Regions from separate parts of the Paenibacillus sp. J31P190 genome, predicted to be linked through region 4. Evidence: riboswitches for the same ligand, from Rfam matches in the RefSeq annotation. Region 4 holds a riboswitch; each other region holds the start of a gene.
What was found. A riboswitch is a leader RNA that binds a small molecule or an ion and turns the genes downstream of it on or off. The one in region 4 is predicted to bind cyclic di-GMP.

Region 1 (5,269 bases), on a different contig from region 4:
TTGATAGACCATTGTTGTCCTCCTAAATGTTTTCGTAGAAAACTTACTTCGTAAGCATCCACCAAAGTTTCACCAGTAACTGGCTTCTTAAGTACTAGTATAGGTTAACTGAAGCAACAAAAAAAGAACTGAAAAAAACGTGTCTTACTTACCTCAAGGTTAGTTATGCATTTATTTTACCAACAATCAGAAATAAAACTGCCGAATCTCTTCGACAGTTTTTTCAAATTTATTTACATTTGCCACAACCACAATGACAGTTACGTTTTGATTTGTGAGCCATTTTTGCTTTTGATTTCACTGCGGGCTTTGCGCTTCCGCGTAATCCACCACACCGCAGACAATCCGCAATACATTGATTGCGCCCAACTACAAATAATCGATTACACACATTACGACAAAACCTACCACAGTTAGGCGCAGCGAGAACATTCCCCAGATAAACACCTTTAGGCATACCTAAACACCACCTTTTCAATTGGTGCTATATGGTATTCCAACTAGCGAACTATCGCTTGTACGATTACCCCCATCTTCATGCTATTTGAGCAAAGTATGCACAAGCTCCGAGCCATTCATTTGCAGCCACTTCGTTTTGTCAAACGTGTTATGAATAATATCAACGAGTACGCCTTGAGCATCCACACCATCCAAGTATCTCCCCAAAAAATGGATAAATACATCCAACCGTCGAAGCTCGATTAGAAGAGGCAGCAGCGCAATTTCTTCCTCTCGTAAATCAATCGATTGGCCATACCCCTTATAAAAGGCTGTACAATTACGTCGCAGTTCTTCTGTAGGTAGAGTGGGATCGATTAGATCTGATAAGCAGACAGCCAGCTCCATCACTCGAACATCTCTAGTTACGAACTCAAAATCGAGTACGGCCGTAATATGTCCATCGGCATTAACCAGCATATTAGATCCATTGATATCACCATGAACGAGTTGATGTGGAAGCTTTCTAAGATTAGGAATAGCCTTATAAAAAGCAGCAAATCGTCCAAATATATAGGAAAGCTCATCGCTCTGCATCCTGAATGGTTCTAGTGGATGAAGACAGAACTTTTGAATCGCATCTGGCGTGCAGCGAGGATGGATATGTTCAATTTCATAATAAGGTGGGTAGACAGGTTCAAGTTCCATGGAAATCGCAGCCAGAGCAGATGACAGGTTTCCGACAGCTTCTCCGAATTGCAGCAGTTGCTGCGTATTCCCCCAAGTGGGGTTGCAGCCATCTGTGTACGTAAATAAGGCAGCCAATTTGCCTTCCCTAGCGTCTAATCGGACAACAGTCCCCCCAGTTGGGAGCTCCACTGGCACAGGTACACGAAATGGAAGTTTATCTTTTTCTTTATCTAGAGCCAATAGAACACTATGCTCGAACATAATTTTGTCCATGTCACGATGAGTTTCGTACAATCGAAGAACATAAGAAGTACCTTCCACGTCTACGAACCGAGTTGTATTATTCATACCTCCCGCGCCAACACGCATGGACCATGTTTGAGTAGGAAACCAGTAGGTTGGCAGTGAGGTTAATTGCTCCTCTTGATCTTTGACACGCATAATTGCATTCCTCAACTCCTCTTCCTAAACCTGATTGTCACCTTCTACCGCAAATTCAAAATCCTCAACGTCATAAGCTTCAACTGGAATCCCCGCTTGAACCATACGTTCAATGAAATCTAACTGGTCAGTTAACAGAGCAGCCTGTTCTTTGATCGCTGTCAGAATTAATTCGGTTTCAATGGGGTCGAAATTGTCCCCATACTCCTCATTGTCAATCGCATATACAACCACCAAGGTGACATGCTCATTTATTGGTAAAGGAGGGCTTTTCCGCCAAGGAACAGTTAATGCTTTTTCAATTTTTTTCTTATTAAAAGATTCCTCGAAGAAAGCAATCAGCTCACCAATCATTTGCTTCACGAAGCCATCGTCTTCTTCCTCTAACATGATCGGCTCACTGCCTGTCTGAAGCTCGTATAACTCCTGAATGCTGGTATAAGGTATCACATAAGTAACAGGCTGTTCTGGCAGCATTAACTGACCATGCACAGCTAGCATAACGGCTTCGATAATAAAAGTTTTGCTCATCTTGTTCTCCCCTTTCTCTCTAACCTTATAGAAGCATTATTTCGCTAAGAAGCTGAGGAATCCTCTTTTCGATACCTTCTCAACCAAACAAAACCGTCAGTTCCTATGATCGAGGAGACCACATCGAACTAACGGTTTCTATATCTCTTATAGGATGCCATCGATGACCTCACGATTCTCATAAATTGGCTGATACGGCTTCTTCGAAAAACGGTTGGCATAAGCCGAAGCTACATAACAATCCGGTTTAATAACAGGAACCATGCCGACGGATTCCACTCTCCTTACCATCTCTTGGACGAATTTAGCCGTCCGGTTCTTATTCTCATCGTCACCTGCATCGATATGAATAAACATATCAAAGGAAGCACCTTGATACAGATGTGGAAGAAGGATGTTTTCCATATCCTGTCGCTTAGACTCATCAAAATACATCGCAATCTCTTCACTCAGAGCAGTTTCCATCGAAAGTTTTTCTCTAATCGAATGCAGGGCCCGATGAACGATGACTTGACGATAACACGCCCACGCTCCTTTTCCTAACCGCTGGATAACTACACCAGTAATGAATTTCGTATGACCTTGGTGTACCTGACAATCCGTACCAATAATAAATTTGTAGGTTGCTACGGGGTCGTGACGCATGAAATGGAGAATGCGCTCGTGTACGGTATCTAGGTTTAATCCTCTTTCCGTTGTGTTCCGAAATTCCAGTGGATGGGTCGTCGTCAAAGGTTTCAAAGATAAGGTTCTTCCTTTCTTCTTAGAATGAGGAAGAAGCGGATGCTGAAGCTGCATCCGCCCCTATCTATAGTATATGGCAAATTTCCTCTGATCGAACCATCACTTAGCGTAAAACACGGCCGCCGTACAAAAATCGATTTTCCCATTGCTTCCCAGCGATCGTATCCATACGAACACCGCCGGATTCGATCGAATACGTATGCAGCATATTCCCATTTCCTAAATATAGTCCAACATGCGTGATCGGTTCTGTAAGAACGTTTACGTTATCATAATCTGATGCTTTACTCCCTTTGTAGCTGCTGAAGAACATCAGATCTCCACGTTTCAAGCTTGTCCACTCCTTACTAACAGGACCTAACGATTTAACATAGTTGCCTTGTGCTTGTGAATCGCTAGGTACGGATAATCGTAGAGCATCCCAGAACATCGTTTGAATGAAATCCGAGCAATCGAAGGTCGTGGTATCGTTGCGTTCCGAACCAAATTCATAAGGAGTGCCTAAGTAAACTTTACCAGCTGCAATAACGGCTTCAATTTCTTCGGCGAGAGGCAGATTGGGTTTGATGACGGAGAAATCAGTGCTTATGTATTTACTATTTGTGCTTATATAACCGCTAATTCCATTGGCATCTTGGATTTGGTACCAACTATCGTTGACTTTTTCTTTAACAAGGACGTCTTCCCCTTTACTAAGCATCCGAATAACCTTGGAGCCGGGTTCGGAAGCTGGAAGTGTGCGAAAGTTTACGCCATAAATGATTTCCGCATTGCTAATTATTTTTATGTATTTGCTATTCGTCGAAACATAACCGCTTACACCCTGCGCATCTTTGATTTTATACCAATTCGTCGTTGCAAAGTCCGTGACGGTGACAATTTCGTTTGTTTTCAATAAACGTATAACATTACTTGAAGTACTAGCTTGATCTCTGAAACTTACCCCCGAAACAATTTGGGCCTTCGTCGTTATCCCCTCATCTGCCTGAATAGCTGCCGGGACTACAAGAGTAAGCGCTAAAACTAGCATACCAAGAACTATCGTCCATTTTCTCATCGTCATACCTCCATAGGTTGATATCGCTCTAGCTGTATTTGAGTTACGTAAAAACCGAACTGACGAAATGGATACTTTGAACCTGACACCTCCTCTTCATCGTAAAAAGGATGACCCGTATGCCTCAACTGGGTCATCCTCTTCTTGTAGAAGGGTCCCATCGCATTCGACAGCTGGCTAGCACTCTGCCTTAGGCACGAGAGCCCCTGTAGCTTTGCGTCCCAAGCTTTCGCTCGGTTTGCCATTTCGTTGTGATGTTAATTTTTTCATTCGCATCCTTATTATAGTTTGAGCGGGTCCTTCACGAATATAGGCGAAAGGTTGCGTTTGTTGTCGAAATCATAGTGGCTGGGTACCTATTGACGCTATGGTTTATTTTTCCGGTTTACGGACTTCCGGTTTTCGTGTAAGAGGCCAAAACACTTGCAAATTAGGGTCATTTTTCAACTTCACATTGCAGAGCTTCATTTCCCCTTCCTCAAGCTCAGTCACATGCCAAGCATCCGTCTCCATTCCCCCAATGCTGTGTAGAAAAGCAGGAAACTGCTGCTCAGCCTCTTCTAAATCCGGCCAAAATTTAACGCCATAATAGGCTAAACCGTAGTGATTGACTTGTGTACATGTGAAAATCTGTTGCGATATTTTGTGCTGCAGTACATAGGGCATCTTTCATTCCTCCGATAAAAAGGCACGTTCACCATCATGGTGAATGTGCCTTCATTTTTATGATGACGACTTATAAATAAGCATTCTCATGCTTAGCTTTTAACATATTCCAACGACGTTCAACTTCCGTTTCGAACGATTTCAGGGAACCCTCATATTCAGGCTTCGTCATATGCTTCGTTTTCCCCATCGTCTTGAGCCAATCCGACAGTGGAATCTTCTTGCTCTTATCCTCCGGATTATACGTGATGGACGTAACCCCGTGCTCTACTTCATAGAGCGGGAAGAAGCAGGAATCTACCGCAGCTCCGACGATATTGGAGCCTTCCTGGTCATCCGACAACCAGTTGAGTGGACAAGCAATGAGAATTTTCCCATATACCAATCCTTCATTTTGGGCGTACCATTGTGCTTTCGCGGCTTTCTTCACAAGATCCTGCGGATACGCTTCCGACCCCGTAAATACATACGGAATATGGGTAGCAGCCATAATTTGGGCTGTATCCTTGTGATGGAACACTTTACCACCCTGATGCTTCCCAACGTTCGAAGTCGATGTGCGATGACCCATTGGCGTCGAGTAAGACAACTGCGCACCTGTATTCATGTATCCCTCGTTATCGTACTCGAGGATAATCATTTTATGATTGCGCAAAGCCGCTCCGATCGCCGGCCCCATCCCAATATCCATTCCGCCGTCAC
Region 2 (5,269 bases), on a different contig from region 4:
TGGCCAGGAATTACGCGAATGGAGCGTCCCAAGACGGTTAGCTAATGGAGGAATAGAAGCCATAACAGCTCATTTGCTGTTATGGCTTTTTGTGCGCTGCTATTCCCTATATACAGAATGGAATAGCATTAGTAGAATTTATTTATATATCAAACGATGGGGTCAACGTCTTCAAGTTAGCTAATTTTTTTCCGATATAATGCATATCTGGATTCCGCCTATTGTGGAAAATGCCGTTCGGATAACTGTGTAGGAATGGAGCAAGCTCGCAAATTATACGGAGAAGGCTTACATATAGAGAGTACACCGAGCTTAGGGACTAAGATATCGATTTGGATATCGAGAAGAGGTGATGAGTTTGAGAGTTTTATTGGTTGATGACGAACCTTTAGCATTAAGAAGTATGGAGAAACTGCTAGACAATCATAAAGATATTGAGGTTGTTGCCGCTCTAGTGGATCCCAGAGAAGCATTGATCATGGCCCAGCAAGAGCAAGTGAATGCTATTTTCCTGGACTTAGAAATGCCAGAGATTGGTGGCATGGAGCTAGCTGAACAGTTATATACACTGCTGCCTGACGTGCGGATCGTATTTGTGACCGCGTTTCACCAGTATGCCGTGGAGGCCTTTGAACTGAATGCGCTGGACTATCTGCTAAAACCTGTATTTGCTGGCCGTTTGAACAAAACGCTAGACAGACTCCGCAAAGCAGCTGTCCCAAGGCATCCCCATAAGATAATAATGAATGCTGTGCAGATCTGCTGCTTCCAATCCCTTCACTGGATCAATGGAGAGGAAGGAATACGTTCCTTCTCATGGCGGACAAGCAAGACACAAGAATTGTTTACATTCCTGCTTCATCAACGTCGAGGACCGGTCGTTCGCAAGGATTTTCTCATGGAACTGCTATGGCCTGACCTGGACCCGAACCGCGCTGCTGTGCTGCTTCATACGACCGTATATCAAATTCGAAAGATGCTTAAAGATCAAGGACTAACTATTCAAGTAGTCTACGAAAAAGAAGGTTACCGTTTAGAGCTCGACAATATTCTTGTGGATGTTGATGGATGGGAACGAGAGCTTCAACAAGCGCCTGAGATGAATTTGTCTACTGTGGGTACCTACACGAATTTGCTTGCTATTTACAAAGGAGACTATTTGGCTGAATCGGAGTTTCAATGGGCGGAAGCCGAGCGTGAACGCTTGCGACTTATTAGGTGGCAGTATCTTCAACGATTTGCAAATTTCTGCCTGGAGCAAGGGCTTTTAACGGAAGCAGGGGACTTGTTTCAGCAGATGAAAGATCATTCCCCACTCATTGAAGATGGCTATTTTGGGCTCATGCGAGTGTATCTTAAGCTTAGCAATTTCGCTGAAATTAAACAGCAGTATGAGATACTGCGGAATCGTCTTGAGGAGGAGCTTGCTATATCTCCGAGCTCGTCTATCACACAATGGTTTAACGAAACTTTCCGGCTATTAACCAATAATATAAATTGACTTTAATAGTAGATATGATATGATACCCGTATATATTCTAGTAACTTTTTGAAAAAGGCAAACCTGTCGAAAGGCAGGGACGCAAAGCCACGAGTCTAAAGCATTTTGCTATGATCGTCGGGCCGCCAGGAGGTAGCATAAGCATTCTATCCTCTTTTGGCTCCATTACAAAGGAGGTTTTTTTGTGTATTCAAAATTTAAAATGGCTATCGCCCTGTTGACCATGGTCCTGTTTCTTGTAACAACAAATGTAAATGTTGAAACGGCATATGCTAGTTCCTCTAATCTACAAGCTGGTAATTTGACAGAGTTAGAAGAAAAGCTCCAAAGTGAGCTCGCCAAAAAGCCGGAATCCATTATCATTACCTATACATCCAGGGAGTCGAAAGACTCGGCTAGTTACATTCAAGGTATTAAGAATGCTATATCTCATGCGCAATCAAGTTTAGAAGAGGAATTGTTTTGGAACATGAAGAGCCTTTCATACAAAATGAAGGGGAGTATTGGCAACATCACGATTACATTAAAGCCCGAATACCTTACGACCATTGAACAGGATAATTTCGTAAATAAGGAAATCGATCGTATTCTGGGTGAAATCCTGACAACCGGGATGACCGCATTTGAAAAGGAAGCGGCGATTCACGATTATGTGGTTTCGCATACCTCTTATGAGGATTTAGATGAAATCGGACATACAGCCTATTCGGCACTGTACAACAAAAAGGCCGTATGCCAAGGCTACGCTATCTTAACGAATTTGCTTCTCAAAAAAGCAGGCATTGACAGTAAACTAGTAGTAGGGTATTTAAATGACGATCCTGTACAGTCACACATGTGGAATGTAGTGAACATTGAGGATAACTGGTATATGCTGGATACCGTTTTTGATGATCCTACGCCCGATAAACCAGGGGTTCAGTCAACGGACTACTTCAATATAACAAATGAATCTCTCCTAGGCTTGGGTCATACATGGGTGGAAAGTGACTATCCAGTCGCAGATAAGCTTTATATAAAATAAGTAAAAGGGACCTGTCCAGGGTCCCTATTTTTTCATGGCATGGATAACTAAACGGGTGTCATCTGTTTCATTACTGCATGTCACCAGTGTGAGAATTTCATCTTCTTTTCGCGGAATGACAGTAGTCTGATACAATGATTTTTTACGATATTGGTCTAAAGCTTGAAGAAATGCTTGATCGTTGTCATAGGAGAGATCGACCGTATCTTTACTGGCATCAATGGTGTAAACCGAAAAGATTTCCCAGGCTGTTTTCCTTTCGGGTGTTTCTAAAAGAATGTCGCGGTGTTCCAAATAAAAATCTTTGTTTTTATAATTTTGAAGGCTTCCAAACATAGAACCATCTAACATATTATGCCCATAAATGATTGTATTTCGCTGTTGTTGGCTGATGTCTACACGGTAGTCCATAAATATACTGCCGTAAATTGATTTTTTGCCTGCTGCGTCTGTATTTAAATAGTAATCATTGTCCTTATGTTGTACGACCGGATAATCGACACTAGTGCCTTCAATGTGAAGCCAGCTAACGACTTCTTTGTTGATGGCAAGCAAACTACTCCAATTTATGCTATCGGGAGGAGCGCTAGCTGCGGGGCTAATGTCTTCTTTCATTTGGTCATATCCAGGATCGGAATTGATTGGCTGAGACAGATAAGTGGTATTGGTTTGGTGAAAGCTTGCAAGTTGACTTTTTAGCCGCTGGGCTTGCTTGCTTTCAACATGCTGCGTATAGAGATCTATGGCTAAAAGGGTAATTCCCCCTACGATGAATAATGAGGCTGCCCAATAGATAATTCGGTATTTTTTTGGCGTGACTGAAAATCTTGTCATCCTTATTTCCCTCCTTCCTACGACTATAGTAGCATGATTGTACATTGATAAAGAAGCAGGGGCAGCATGGCGCCGCCCCTGTTCGTATTACTTGTATTTACGCTGCAGCCAACGTGTTGCTCCGAGTGCGCCTAGTCCAGCAAGAACCATTGCTAGCCCAGTTAGATAGTAATTACTGTGAGCATCTTGGCCCGTTTTTGGAACTAGGGATGTAGAGCCTTTTTTGGTGCCCTTAGGAAGGACACTTACCTGAATTTTTTGATAATCAATATCGCCATTATCATTCTTAACTCCGATAGTGAAGGAGTCGTCTCCGTTAAATCCTTCTTTTGGTGTATAGACCCATTTACCGTCATCTGTCAATTCCACGGTTCCGTTCTCAGGCTGGTCTTCAACGGTCACCTGATTAGGGATTTTCTCACCTTCGGAATTCGGTGCTGCGTTCGGGATTTCACCAGTTACTGGTGTATTCTCATCCGTGACAACAGGTTGCTCCGGAACTGGCGTAGGTGTAGGCCCTGGAGTTGGCGCAGGTGTTGGTGTACCTGGCGTCGGTACAGGTGTTGGTGTTGTCCCAGGAGTAGTTCCAGGCGATGGCCCTGGTGTAGGTCCTGGAGTTGGTGCAGGTGTAACAGGTGGTTCTGTTACTGGCGGTATATAGCCGCCACCGCCGCCACTATTTCGGTACTCATAGATTCCTGCATCTACCGTACGATTATCCTCACCTGACTGTAAAACAATGCTATCCGTAATACCAGCATTATTTACATTGGAATCAACAGCAGGATCTGAACCTACCTTCTTAGATGTAAAGCTATATCCGCTAACGGATGCGAAGCTAACAATGTAAGAACCTGGCTCTAAGTTTTCGAAAAGATAGTTGCCGTTCGTATTCGTAGTTGTTGTTAGGATAGCAGTTGTCGGAGCGTCGGAGCGATACAGTTTGACTGTAACGTTGGGATACCCGACTTCACCTGCGTCCTGGATGCCGTTTGTATTGGCATCGACGAACAACTTGTCGCCAAGTGTGGCGAGCTTATAGAAGCCAGCGTCTACCGTTAAATCATTAATACTTGTAAGTAAAGATACGTTATGACTGAATCCAGTCGATAGGTCTCTATCCGAGTCTTTACTATCATCACTTCCAGCATTGGCTGGACTCTCCTTGAACCCATTCGGTTTAAGGAATTTCACTTTATAGTTGCCTGTTAGAAGTAGGTTAGTAAAGAGGTAGAGTCCTCCAGCATTGGTGGTTTTGGTATCAAGATGAGCGTTCGTATTTGCATCGTACAACTCAACCGTTACACCCGATATGCCGGGTTCCCCAGTATCCTGCAAGCCGTTTGCATTCAAATCATCCCAGACAATGTCTCCTAGAGAACCATTTGTTAGTAGATAAAGTCCTGCATCCAATGTCGTATTATTATCACCTGAGGACAACGTGACGCTAGCTGTTTTTCCTGTAGCTGGCTCAGCGTCAGAATCGAGTGTATCATCATTGCCTTGATCCTTGGATGTAATACCATAACCGGCCGGCGTAATAAATTCAACGAAATAGCTGCCTGGATCCAGATTTGTAAATTGATAGATCCCCGTGACATCAGTAAATGTTGTATCAAATACTGCAGTTGGATTCGAAGTCTTGTAAAGGTTAACTTTGATGCCTGGTACCGGTGCTTCTCCTAAGTCTTGTAGGCCATTCTTATTAGCATCTAGAAAGACTTTATCCCCAAGTTTGGCTGGATTGAATAAACCGGTATCAAAGGTATAATCACGTCCGCCATCATTGAGCGTAATGTTGTTAATACTTGCATCAGCATCCGTTCGGCTAGTAAAGATCGCATCGCTATCTTTCGCATCGTCTACTCCCTTATTGGGTGGAGAGAAGAAATCATAACCATTTGGGTGGG
Region 3 (5,269 bases), on a different contig from region 4:
ATAACGATTAAGGTAATTGTAAAAGTTGTCCATAACAATTCTTGCTTCGTTTTGGGAACGACCGAGGCATCTAAATCAATCCCGACAATTCCGACGTTTTCGCCTTTAACGTTTTTGAGGGGAACAAAGACAGATTTATGTATACCAAATTCGTCCTTGTAAATCTCACTGATCATTAATTTATTTTCTTTGATCGCGGTGTTCATTTCAGGCGTAAAGGGATACTCGGTGCCGAAATCTTCATCAACGCCGGTTAAAATGACGATTTGATCTTTATTTTGAACTTTCTGCAAGACATAAACATTCTCAAGAGAGTCTTGCTTTTTAAATTGTTCAAATTGCTGTTTTATTTTGCTATAAGCCGGTTTATCTTTACCTGTAATTTCATCTGCATGTTCGGGAATAGAAGTCATATATTTTGAAACATTTTCAATGTTTGTCGTTAATCTTAGAACAAATTGATCCTCAAGCTTCGTTGTTAAACTTTTGCTGGCCAAATAGGAAGAGACGGTGAAGGCTGCGCATACGAATAACAGCAGCAGTAAGATACTGCTCGTCATCTTCACCGCGATTTGTCCTCTGAACCAGTTTATTATTTTATTTGGAGCATGCTTTGCCACTTTCAATTACCTCCTGCTTAATAGCGATGTTTCGGAATATTTCTCATAGACTTGCACTACAGCTTCCTTCAAATATTGAATAATTTCATGTACATGTTTGGTCTCCGTATAAGGAGAAATGACAAAAATCTTTGTCGCATACAGAGCAATAGAATTAGCATCCTTCGTTTGAACAAGCAAATGCTTTTTGGTGTCGCCAAAGAATATGCGGTCGCGATGATTCCCAAGCATTTCGAATAAACGTTCGTTAAATTTATTATTCCGCTCAATTTCCTTAAGGGTGCACTTGCCTGAAACTTCTTCCTGAAAATGCGGACTGCCTTCCGGATATATACGAAATAGTGTAATGATGCCAGGATTATCGTTATTAACGATTTCAGCTTGAGGGATTTCTTCGCGCAGCGCTTCCCGGAAAGCGAGATTAACCTCAACGAACTGAGCCAGCAATTGCTGATAACCTTGAATGCCGAATGCAAGCAGAGCGCTGTATATACTGATAGAGCTTGCCATGCGCGAGCACTCCAACGTATATCCAGTATGATACTGTCCGTATCCCCGATGTCCGACATAGGGGGTTTCATCCGGATGCAGATCCATGAGCCTTAAATCGGCGGCATCCTTGACCAGAAATAGGCTTGTCAGGTAAGGGGTTTGCCCTAGCTTTTGAAAATCGAAGCATAGCGAGTCGGCCAAATGCAAATGCCTCATCTTGCTTTGGATAGAAATTAAAGCCTGAGCGACATCTTTCTTTAATTCGAGTGGATTGGCGGTGAAATCATAGTCATTAAAGAAAGCAAAGAATGCACCTAAGGCAGAGTCTGCATGAATATGTGGTCTCATCAATCTATGATGAACGGCTACTTTATCAGACACAGCATAAATTTGTTCCAAATCGTCAATCCCCATGGCATCCGTTGTTCCTGTCGTAGCTACAATGTAAATCGGGATTCCGCCTCGTGCGATTACTTCTTCCATTTTAACTCGCAGATCATCCACATCCATGGAACTGTCAGCATTCGTGCGAACTCTGATCAGTCTATCGCTCCCTATGCCGGATGCCTCCATAGATTTAAACAAGCTGTAGTGAGCGGCATCGGAACAAAAAGCATACAAGTTATCGGGAACACCTTTTTGCAAAGCGTCCGGAACGAATTTGGCGATCGCTATCCGGAGTCCTGAGAATACAGCTCCTTGCCCGCCCCACGTCGTATACCCGCCGCTTTTCAGCGCATCATAGTCTATTAATTTGGACATCATGCTGATGACCCTTACTTCCGCTTCAGCTCCGGCTGGGCCGTATACATCCCATAAATTGTTGCCATTAACCAAAAATGCCGCGATCATGCCCATAATCCCAGGGATGCTTGCCATCGGCAAAATATTCGTCAAAAAATATTTCGTATGATAAGGATGATCATGCAGCAATTTCAATAGCTCTGTATTAACTTCCTCTAGGGGGACGCTGCCATTAGGAATGAAGCTATCTCGAATTAGATTGTTATAGAAAGTCCCTGTTCGGTTTTTCTCGCCCTTGAGATTGACGCCATCCGGGTTTTTGAGATCATCCACTCCTGTTACTAGTTGTTCAATGAGCCGCAAAACCATTTGACGCGTTTGTTGGTTTCCATCCTCACTGGGGAATAATTGCTGTACATTCGTTAATCTCTTCTCTCTCATTAATTTCTCTCCTATCGATAGAATTGCTTGAAGAAAATGTTCACAAAAAAAAGGAGAAACACAGGCATGGATGCCCTATTCCACCAATTGCTACAATGCAACTGGCTGACATATCCTTGTTGGATGTAGTCCCTTTAGCTTTGCGTCCCTATTTTTCAATAGGTTTGCCATTATAAAGTTGTAGGTGAAAATTCCCATCTTCGACAATAATCGACAACAAAACTTTACAATTTTATACATTTGTATAGTATAGTAATATAAATAAAACAACACATTTTTCCAGTATTGTTTGTAAAGATATTATAATGTAACTATATTGCTTTTTTAACATTTTCCTCGGATGGTGGTAAAATAGGTTCGATTGTCTCTTTTCGAGACAGTTATACCAATACACGCAAATACGAGGGTACAGGGCTTATTTATTTCGAAAAAGCTAATCCAACTTATGGAAAGTGATAACACCGTTCTGGTTAAATGAAGTAGAGAATCCAGGAATCTAGGAATCTAGGAATCTAGGAATCTAGGAATCTAGGAATCTAGATGATAAAAAAAGCCTAATGGTAGACGCGCGCAACATATTATTGCGCCCAAGGCATATGTGTAACCATGCACACTTACTCAATCGAGAATTGTTGTACGTTGTACAACAATTTGTAAGCAAATCCACGTTTTCCTCACGAATGTTGCAGAAAATACAACAATTCCTACCAATAGCAGCCCAAATGGCGATAAATAGGCTGAATTGTTGTAAAACATACAATATCTTCAACTTTCACAGAACAAATCAAGGATAATTGTTGTACGTTGTACAACTTACCATCCTAATTCGGCAGTTCTCCCATATATCAGCACAAAACGCCCCTTCTTATTACGGGGGTAACCAGGGGAGAAGCTTCACTTACCCCAAAACAAAACAATAATAAAAAAAACCTGGCCATTAGCCAGGTCCTTCGATTAAGCCCCTCCAGCTACTTGGACATCTGCAACGATGTAAAACGATGTAAAACATCATTACAAGCCCACGCAGCGCGGGAGACAGCACTGTTTTCATCTGCAACGCTGAAAATCATCGTTACGTCGCGAGACAGCCATGGCTGAGACATCTGTAACGCTGTAAAACATCGTTGCAAGTTGCACGCAGCGCGGATATCAGGCCATATCTCACCTGTATATAGGGTTGCCTCTCTGTCACCCAAAACATATAAAATCTTATCAGTTGAGAAAACCTCTATCGAGACCATTCAAAGGTGAGCGAGCGCGTTTAGATGTAGCTTTTTTCGCCGATAAGAAAGGGGCCATCGTGACCCAAAACTTATTCTTTCTTATGGGGCAAAATAAGCTTCGTCACGACTTCCTAACAAGAAGTCCGACAAAGCTTATTTTCACACCCTCAGTTGCGGCGCATTCATGTTATGAGATGGGTTGAGCTGCATCCATATTCCCCTGTGAATGGAGATATAATTGCTCGTAATAGCCACGAAGCGCAAGTAATTGAGCATGGCTCCCTTCTTCAACAATTTTCCCCTGACTCATCACAATGATGCGGTTAGCATGCATAATGGTCGAGATGCGATGTGCGATTACAAGAGTCGTTCTTCCCTCGGCTACAACCTGAAGCGCGGATTGAATCAACTGCTCCGTTTGGGAGTCCAAATTCGCTGTAGCTTCGTCAAGAATCAGTACTTTCGGCTTGAATACGATAATTCGCGCGAATGAGATCAGTTGTCTCTCTCCTGCGGAAAGCCCGCTTCCTCTCTCGGATATGCGTGTCTCATAACCATCTTTCATTCGTGAAATGAGATTATCTGCCCCAACCATTCGACATGCCTCAATAACTTCTTCACGCGTTATCGTTTCATCGAACATCCGAACATTGTCCAGAATACTGCCTGCATATAAGTACGGTTCCTGCTGTACAAGTCCAACCATTCGGTGTAAATCCGCCTGCGGGATATCCCGCAGATCCGTGCCATCAATGCGGATACTTCCTTCCTGCACATCATAAAAGCGGCAAAGCAAACTTATCAGCGAGCTTTTTCCAGCGCCCGTCGTCCCCACAATACCGATCATTTCACCGGGCTCAATATGAAGCTCTAGATCCTCAATAACAGCTGTATCCTTCAAATAACCAAAATGCACATGGTTGAAATGTATGTCCCCCTTCACCTCGGACAACGAGGGTGACAACGCGCCTTCCTTATCCTTTACTTCCGGTTGAATGGCGAAGATATTCCAAATTCGATTGACAGACACCGTTGTAGATTGAAGGGTATTCCACTGCTGTGTAATGTTATTAATCGGTTGAAAAAACTGCCGGATATACGTAATGAAAGCATACAAAACTCCGAATTCAATCGTTTTATCGAACACAGCAATACCGCCAATCCAGGTGATAAAAGCTACCGATAAATTCCCTAAAATATCAAAGGAACGATTGAACAAAACATTGGTACGAATTTCTCTCAAATTTGCACGGAAATATCCTAGATTCCGATCAGTGAAGCGATTCATCTGTTCCTTTTCTTGATGAAAAGCTTGAATGAGATGCATCCCGGATAAATTCTCAGCGGCAAAAGCAACCATTTGAGACAGCTGCGTCCTCGAAAGCTGATAGGTTTTGCGCATATATCTGCGAAAGCTTATAGCTATGAGCACAATGATGGGAATCACAATCATGCTGTAAAGCGTTAGCTGCGGGTCCAGATGGTACATCAGTACGATAATGAATACGAGTGTCATGCCATCGCGTACCAGACTAAGAAGAACCTGCGTAAAAAACTGATTCAGCGTTTCCGTATCGCTGGAAACATGCGTAATTAGGCTGCCGCTTGGCGTACGGTCATAGTAAGACATCGACTGCTTAAAGATGTGCTCGAACAAATCCTTGCGTATTTTGGCGACGATGCTTTGGCCGGCAAACTGCAATAAATTATTCTGCAGATAACTGAAGAATAAACTGCTGATGGATAGAC
Region 4 (5,269 bases):
CCCGTAAATATTGATTCAACATAACGATCGGATCCTCAATTTTATCCAATACCTCGTGAATTGATGCTTTTGTCATATCTTTCATTCTTGTAAATACTCCCATGGTTTACACGTCTCCTTTTTTAATATCAATTGGTTGTTGTTCAAAGCGAGCGACTTTGGCTCTCAGTTCTTCTACTTCTCTTTGCAGAGCTTTCTTTTCAATGTCTTTCATCATCTCGTCAATGTTGTTTACTTTCCCAGCGTCGTACGGAGCATTGTAGCCCGTTTGTTGTGGCGCATGGCTAGGGTGGTGCGGCTTGTGAGCGTTCCATGCCCCGCCATTATAGCCTTGACGGCCATATGAGCCGGCATAAGGATCAAATGGCGGCTGATCATACCCAGGTTCCTTTGGAATAACAAGTGCAGCTACAAAGTAGATGAAAATGACTGTTCCTCCAGTGAAGATAGTGGTGATCACCACTAACAAACGTAATAGCGTTGCATCTACATTCATGGCCTCGGCGAGTCCGCCGCATAGGCCAGTAACTTTCTTATCTCTTCGTGAGCGGTATAGTTTGCTCATGATTACTTGGCTCCCTCCTGCTGCAGTCTGTTTCTAAGAGCTTCCATTTCAGCATCTACTGCCGGGTTTCCCCCGCTATAGTAGCTTTCGCGCCCCATTCGTCTTACATCGCGGAGCGTTCTGGCATGCAGCTCCATATCGGATACGCACTCTTCCAAGCGACCGAACATCCGCGGTGTCGCATCCTGCGCCACACTGCTGCGAGCATGCAATCTTTGCTGTAACCTTGCGGACTCCATTCGCGCTAAGTAGTAGCTGCGTTTGTCTGCCACTTCTTTGTAATCGGCCTTGAGCTGCTGCAGCTCTTCATCCAAATCAAGGATTGACTGCTTTGCTTGGTCGTACAATTCATGATATTGCTCGCTTTTCTCTTCAGCTTGCAGCTTCTCTTGAAGCACGATCCTTGCCATATGTTCTTCGCCGGCCTTCAGAGCCAGCAGCGCTTGATGCTCGCGCTTCTCTTTGGTTTCCAGCGCCGTCAGATATTGCTGCCGGAGAGAAGCTGCATGGCTTACGCATTGTTGATACAGTCTCTCGGACTGTTGAAGCTGCTCACGCTGCGCTGCTAAGTACTGGTCAATCAAGCGGACCGGGTCTTCCGATCGCTCCAAATGTTCATTCAGTGTTGCTACGGTAATGTCTCTCATTCGCCTAAATAGGCTCATCTCTCATACCACCTTTTTCACTCTCTGTATTCGTTTCAATTACACCGTTCTTCTTGTCAACATCGAAACTCCGTAACCTATCAACCCAATCGCCAGTAAAATGATGATCCAACCAGCTAACTTACCAATCAGGATGATTGCGCCAAGCCCTGCAATAATCCAACCGATTTTGCTACCGTTCTGTATACCTACATAACCAAGGCCAACCATTCCTATTGGAATCAAGTATCCCATCACCGAGCCAATAAATGGTCCCATGTGAACGCCTAGCTTATTTAACAGAATCAGTGCACCGAATGCGATTAGCAGAGCGGCTAAGCCTGTATTTCTTTTCATCGTTTCGTCACCGCCTTTCGTTGTTTGCTGTGTTGTTTGCTGTGCTCTTGTTCATGTCTTTATTTTAGGTAAAAACGAAGCTTTCCAAAACGGACTAACGACGGTATTTGTTCCTAGACCTTAGTCGGGGCGCATCTAAGACCTGTGTCAGGCAAAAACAGTGTTTATACGACAGACGTTTTGGTTAAATACTTAACAAACTCGGTAACCCGCGCTTTTATCCCGGGAAAAGGAAGGTTTAAATTATGAAACAACGATTACAAACGTTAACTATACGCATCCTGTTATCCACTCTATTCCTTCTATTACTCCCTACTTATGCTTGGGAAGCAACGGCGATAGCGCCTGTTTCGAAATCATTTAAGGCGGATATTCTTAGTAAAGAGCCATTGCCTATGGTAAAACTTTTTCGTACTGTTCCCAAAAAAACGTCCACAGCAAGTAACGCGCCACTCTTTTCTTTTTCCGTGCTGAGCGATATACATGTGGGTGCAAAAGACAAAGATTCTCAAAAGCGCTTCCGTGCTGCTTTAGCCGATCACCGTCTTATTCGACCTGACAGCAAACTTATAGTAATGAATGGCGACCTCAGCAATGGCAACGAAGCAGATAATCGGAGTCTGGTCAGCGTTATGAGCGAACACCCTTTACCTCCCGTTCATGCAACGATGGGAAATCATGAGTATTATGGAATGTGGCAGACGAAGAGTGGCGGTCAAGATACCAGCAGGCTAAATCCGAATTGGACAAGCCAAAAGGCCATCGACCTATTCCATCAGATGTTTAACTATGAAAAGCCCTACCATGAACTCGTCATGGAGGACTATCACTTTCTATTTCTTGGGGGTGAATTTTATCGCGATGTGGATCCTAACGTGAAAGAGGACGCTTATCTATCCACTGAACAGCTTACTTGGTTTCAAGATAAATTGAAGGCAGCTGCGGCTGCAGCGCCGGACAAGCCTATTTTCGTGTTCCTGCATCAACCACTCGTTCATACCGTGGACGGTTCGGATCAAGAGCTCGGAGTTGTACAGCAGGAAGAGCTTAGGGCGATTGTGAATGCATATCCGAATGTTGTATTCTTCAGTGGGCATACCCACTGGAATTTGGAGACTACTAAACAGATTAAACAGCTGGAGTTCCTTGCGGTATCTAGCGCCTCTGTCCATGAAATATGGAATTCGAAAAATGAGCCTGAAGGCAGCGCGGCTAGCCAGAGCATCGTTGTGGACGTTTATACGGACCGTATTGTGATTCAGGGGCGTGAGCATTCGGAGAAAAGGTGGATTGAGCCGGCATTTGTGAAGCGTTATGAGGGGAATTGATTGAAAAAACTACCGAGCGAGGACGCAAGGTAGTTTTTATCCACTTTTATACATATCGTTTAACTAAAGAAAACTCGACACTATTCATAGCGATTTTTGTAATCTAACAAAATCCTTGCTGCGTTTGCTGCGGGTCGCATGTATCGTACGGAAAGATAGTAATTGAAACAACTCATTTATGAAGCAAAAAAAGTTTTGTCCGGAAAACCGTCTCCCTCTGCATAACATCTTGCTATAGCTGAAGCGGCCTTCATAAACATATGATCCTTGGTAGTACCTGGGACCCTCTCTAGCTGCCGAAATTCTTCATTAACTAGATCAAACTCAATTTCACCCAAACTTTCTTCTGTTGGACCAAATTTGTATATGACTTTTTCTGCATCGTCGAATACTTTAATCAGCATCAGATATGTTGCCATTTTCCGACCCTCCTTTCTTTTTTGGCAATAAAAAAACAAGCCCCTAAAGAGTAACCCGGCTATCATCCCATGACATGTGACTCATGGCTTAGACCCGTGGCTTTGCGTCTCCACCTTTCGATGGATTTGCCTTTGTTCATTATTGCTTGATATTAGGTGTGTTTCAGTGATTATTTCTAGTTGTAAAGAACTAACTATTTCCATGGTATTCCATAAAATAATGAAATTCAACATTTTTCTACAAAAATGAGGTACCCACTACGCAAAGTGTGTGATTTCACACAAAAAAGGCCTAATTGACTAATTTACTAGTTGCTAATTCATCCAGAAGCGAACGATAAAGCTCCTCTTTAGGCAAGATATCTACAGCAGCTTGGATCTTCTCTCTTGCCAATATATAATAAGTCCGATCCCCCGTCTTATTCCCTAGTAGCACGTAGCTTTTAGCGGATTCATATTTCACTGAATGTGACCATGGGAGAGCACGTTCAGCTCTTTCTAAATAAGCTCGGCCTTCACTTAGCTGCCCAGATAATACTAGATTCGTCCCCACCCTTTTACAGGTGTAGCCCCATTCAAACCACCCCAATACCGCAACCAACACAATCAAAGTACCAGATAAGATAACTTTTGAAAATGGAGTCTCCATCTTCATACGCCATGTAAATCTATTATTTATCGGAGTCTCTACAAAGCTTACTAGAAACAGTAGTAGCATAAACACCCATGGGAAGCTAAGATCAAAATCAAAGCCCGCATGCAGCAGGATAACCGTCACCATCACCATAGCTGCCTTCACCCAATAAAAATCTATCTCTCCGAGACTTTTTGCTTTGAAAAATCCCCATACTTTTAGGTAGAACCATCCTATCCACGCTAAAAAAGCCAGCAATCCAAGCAGCCCTATATCCATCGTAATTTGCAGAAAATGATTATGGACATATTTAACAAAGTACTCCTTGGATCGGTATAATTGTTGCAGAACAACCCATCCTCCACCGCCACTCCCTGTCCATCCATAATCCCTAATGATTTGTAGACTATCCTTCCAATATACAAGCCTTATTTGAAATTCAGATGTTTGGGGTTGAATGGACTGCACTCTGCTCCAGAAAAATAATGGATCCTGTTTGATAGTTGCGGCGATCACATAGCTCAAGAAATGAGCAAATGCGGTCCCCATCCATGCGGCTCTCTTTCTAAATTCCGGAAATAGGATCAGACTGATACATATAGATAATAACCATAGAATCCAAACAGAACGAGAAAATGTCAAGAGCAAGCCTGTTCCGCTGATAACTGCAAGCAATAAATACCGTTTCTTCTGCTTGCTTACGTAAAAGAAGAGTCCAGATAGAAGACCAATCAATAAAACAACAGCTAACGTATTCGCATACTCTATAGTAGATTCAAGACGTCCTTTTCGCTCTAAGTGCAGTAGAAGCCCCCACACGACGAGCCCAGCTGCAGCCCATGTCCATGACTTTAAATACCTGATTTTTTGTATTAGAGGTACTCTAATTACTATCAAAGCCCAAGGAACAAGTAAGCTAAACTTTGATGCTTCCAAGATGGCTTGCTCCCAATCAACGGCATAGAGAATAGACACCCCATACATGATTGCCATAAACACAATAAGAAAGTGAAATAATGAAAATTGAATTTCCTTGTCCCAAAATGCGAACACAGCAAACCCTGCTAGAAGAACAATAAATACAATAAGATAGCTCTGTTCGTAATAAAATCCCTGAAATAATGAGCCACTCCAGCATAGGAGCAATAAAAGCCCTGTCATCGTTTTCACTTTCATGTAACACCTCTGCTTATCTAACTTATCCCTCTACTATACAAGAAAACTGCCGATTAATCGGCAGTCACTTGGTCAATTTATTTAATTGATAAACCCAACTACCTGTAATAGTCTCTTCAACATCACAACCGCTTGTGCACGAGTGG

Region 1: it holds a riboswitch for cyclic di-GMP, as region 4 does, so the genes downstream of both, AC58U0_RS13655 (C40 family peptidase) here and AC58U0_RS27740 (hypothetical protein) in region 4, are expected to answer to the same signal.
Region 2: it holds a riboswitch for cyclic di-GMP, as region 4 does, so the genes downstream of both, AC58U0_RS31535 (transglutaminase domain-containing protein) here and AC58U0_RS27740 (hypothetical protein) in region 4, are expected to answer to the same signal.
Region 3: it holds a riboswitch for cyclic di-GMP, as region 4 does, so the genes downstream of both, AC58U0_RS35050 (pyridoxal phosphate-dependent decarboxylase family protein) here and AC58U0_RS27740 (hypothetical protein) in region 4, are expected to answer to the same signal.

Annotation. Positions count from the first base shown of each region.
Region 1 covers NZ_JCAUAS010000006.1:46,676-51,944, forward strand. Annotated here, with positions in the region: gene mgrA (L-glyceraldehyde 3-phosphate reductase) at 1-12, opposite strand, end outside; gene AC58U0_RS13640 (phosphotransferase) at 541-1,569, opposite strand; gene AC58U0_RS13645 (hypothetical protein) at 1,594-2,100, opposite strand; gene AC58U0_RS13650 (ribonuclease H-like YkuK family protein) at 2,248-2,841, opposite strand; gene AC58U0_RS13655 (C40 family peptidase) at 2,948-3,901, opposite strand; cyclic di-GMP riboswitch class I at 4,067-4,154, opposite strand; gene AC58U0_RS13660 (hypothetical protein) at 4,274-4,567, opposite strand; gene AC58U0_RS13665 (thiamine pyrophosphate-dependent enzyme) at 4,638-5,269, opposite strand, start outside.
Region 2 covers NZ_JCAUAS010000028.1:31,367-36,635, reverse strand. Annotated here, with positions in the region: gene spoIIE (stage II sporulation protein E) at 1-45, shown strand, start outside; gene AC58U0_RS31540 (response regulator) at 359-1,501, shown strand; cyclic di-GMP riboswitch class I at 1,548-1,631, shown strand; gene AC58U0_RS31535 (transglutaminase domain-containing protein) at 1,686-2,525, shown strand; gene srtB (class B sortase) at 2,550-3,359, opposite strand; gene AC58U0_RS31525 (SdrD B-like domain-containing protein) at 3,447-5,269, opposite strand, start outside.
Region 3 covers NZ_JCAUAS010000040.1:12,044-17,312, reverse strand. Annotated here, with positions in the region: gene AC58U0_RS35055 (methyl-accepting chemotaxis protein) at 1-620, opposite strand, end outside; gene AC58U0_RS35050 (pyridoxal phosphate-dependent decarboxylase family protein) at 627-2,297, opposite strand; cyclic di-GMP riboswitch class I at 2,391-2,476, opposite strand; gene AC58U0_RS35045 (ABC transporter ATP-binding protein) at 3,708-5,269, opposite strand, start outside.
Region 4 covers NZ_JCAUAS010000020.1:98,576-103,844, forward strand. Annotated here, with positions in the region: gene AC58U0_RS27715 (PspA/IM30 family protein) at 1-103, opposite strand, end outside; gene AC58U0_RS27720 (PspC domain-containing protein) at 107-565, opposite strand; gene AC58U0_RS27725 (PspA/IM30 family protein) at 568-1,230, opposite strand; gene AC58U0_RS27730 (LiaF transmembrane domain-containing protein) at 1,270-1,566, opposite strand; gene AC58U0_RS27735 (metallophosphoesterase family protein) at 1,812-2,894, shown strand; gene AC58U0_RS27740 (hypothetical protein) at 3,071-3,313, opposite strand; cyclic di-GMP riboswitch class I at 3,360-3,454, opposite strand; gene AC58U0_RS27745 (O-antigen ligase family protein) at 3,606-5,123, opposite strand; gene AC58U0_RS27750 (S-layer homology domain-containing protein) at 5,205-5,269, opposite strand, start outside.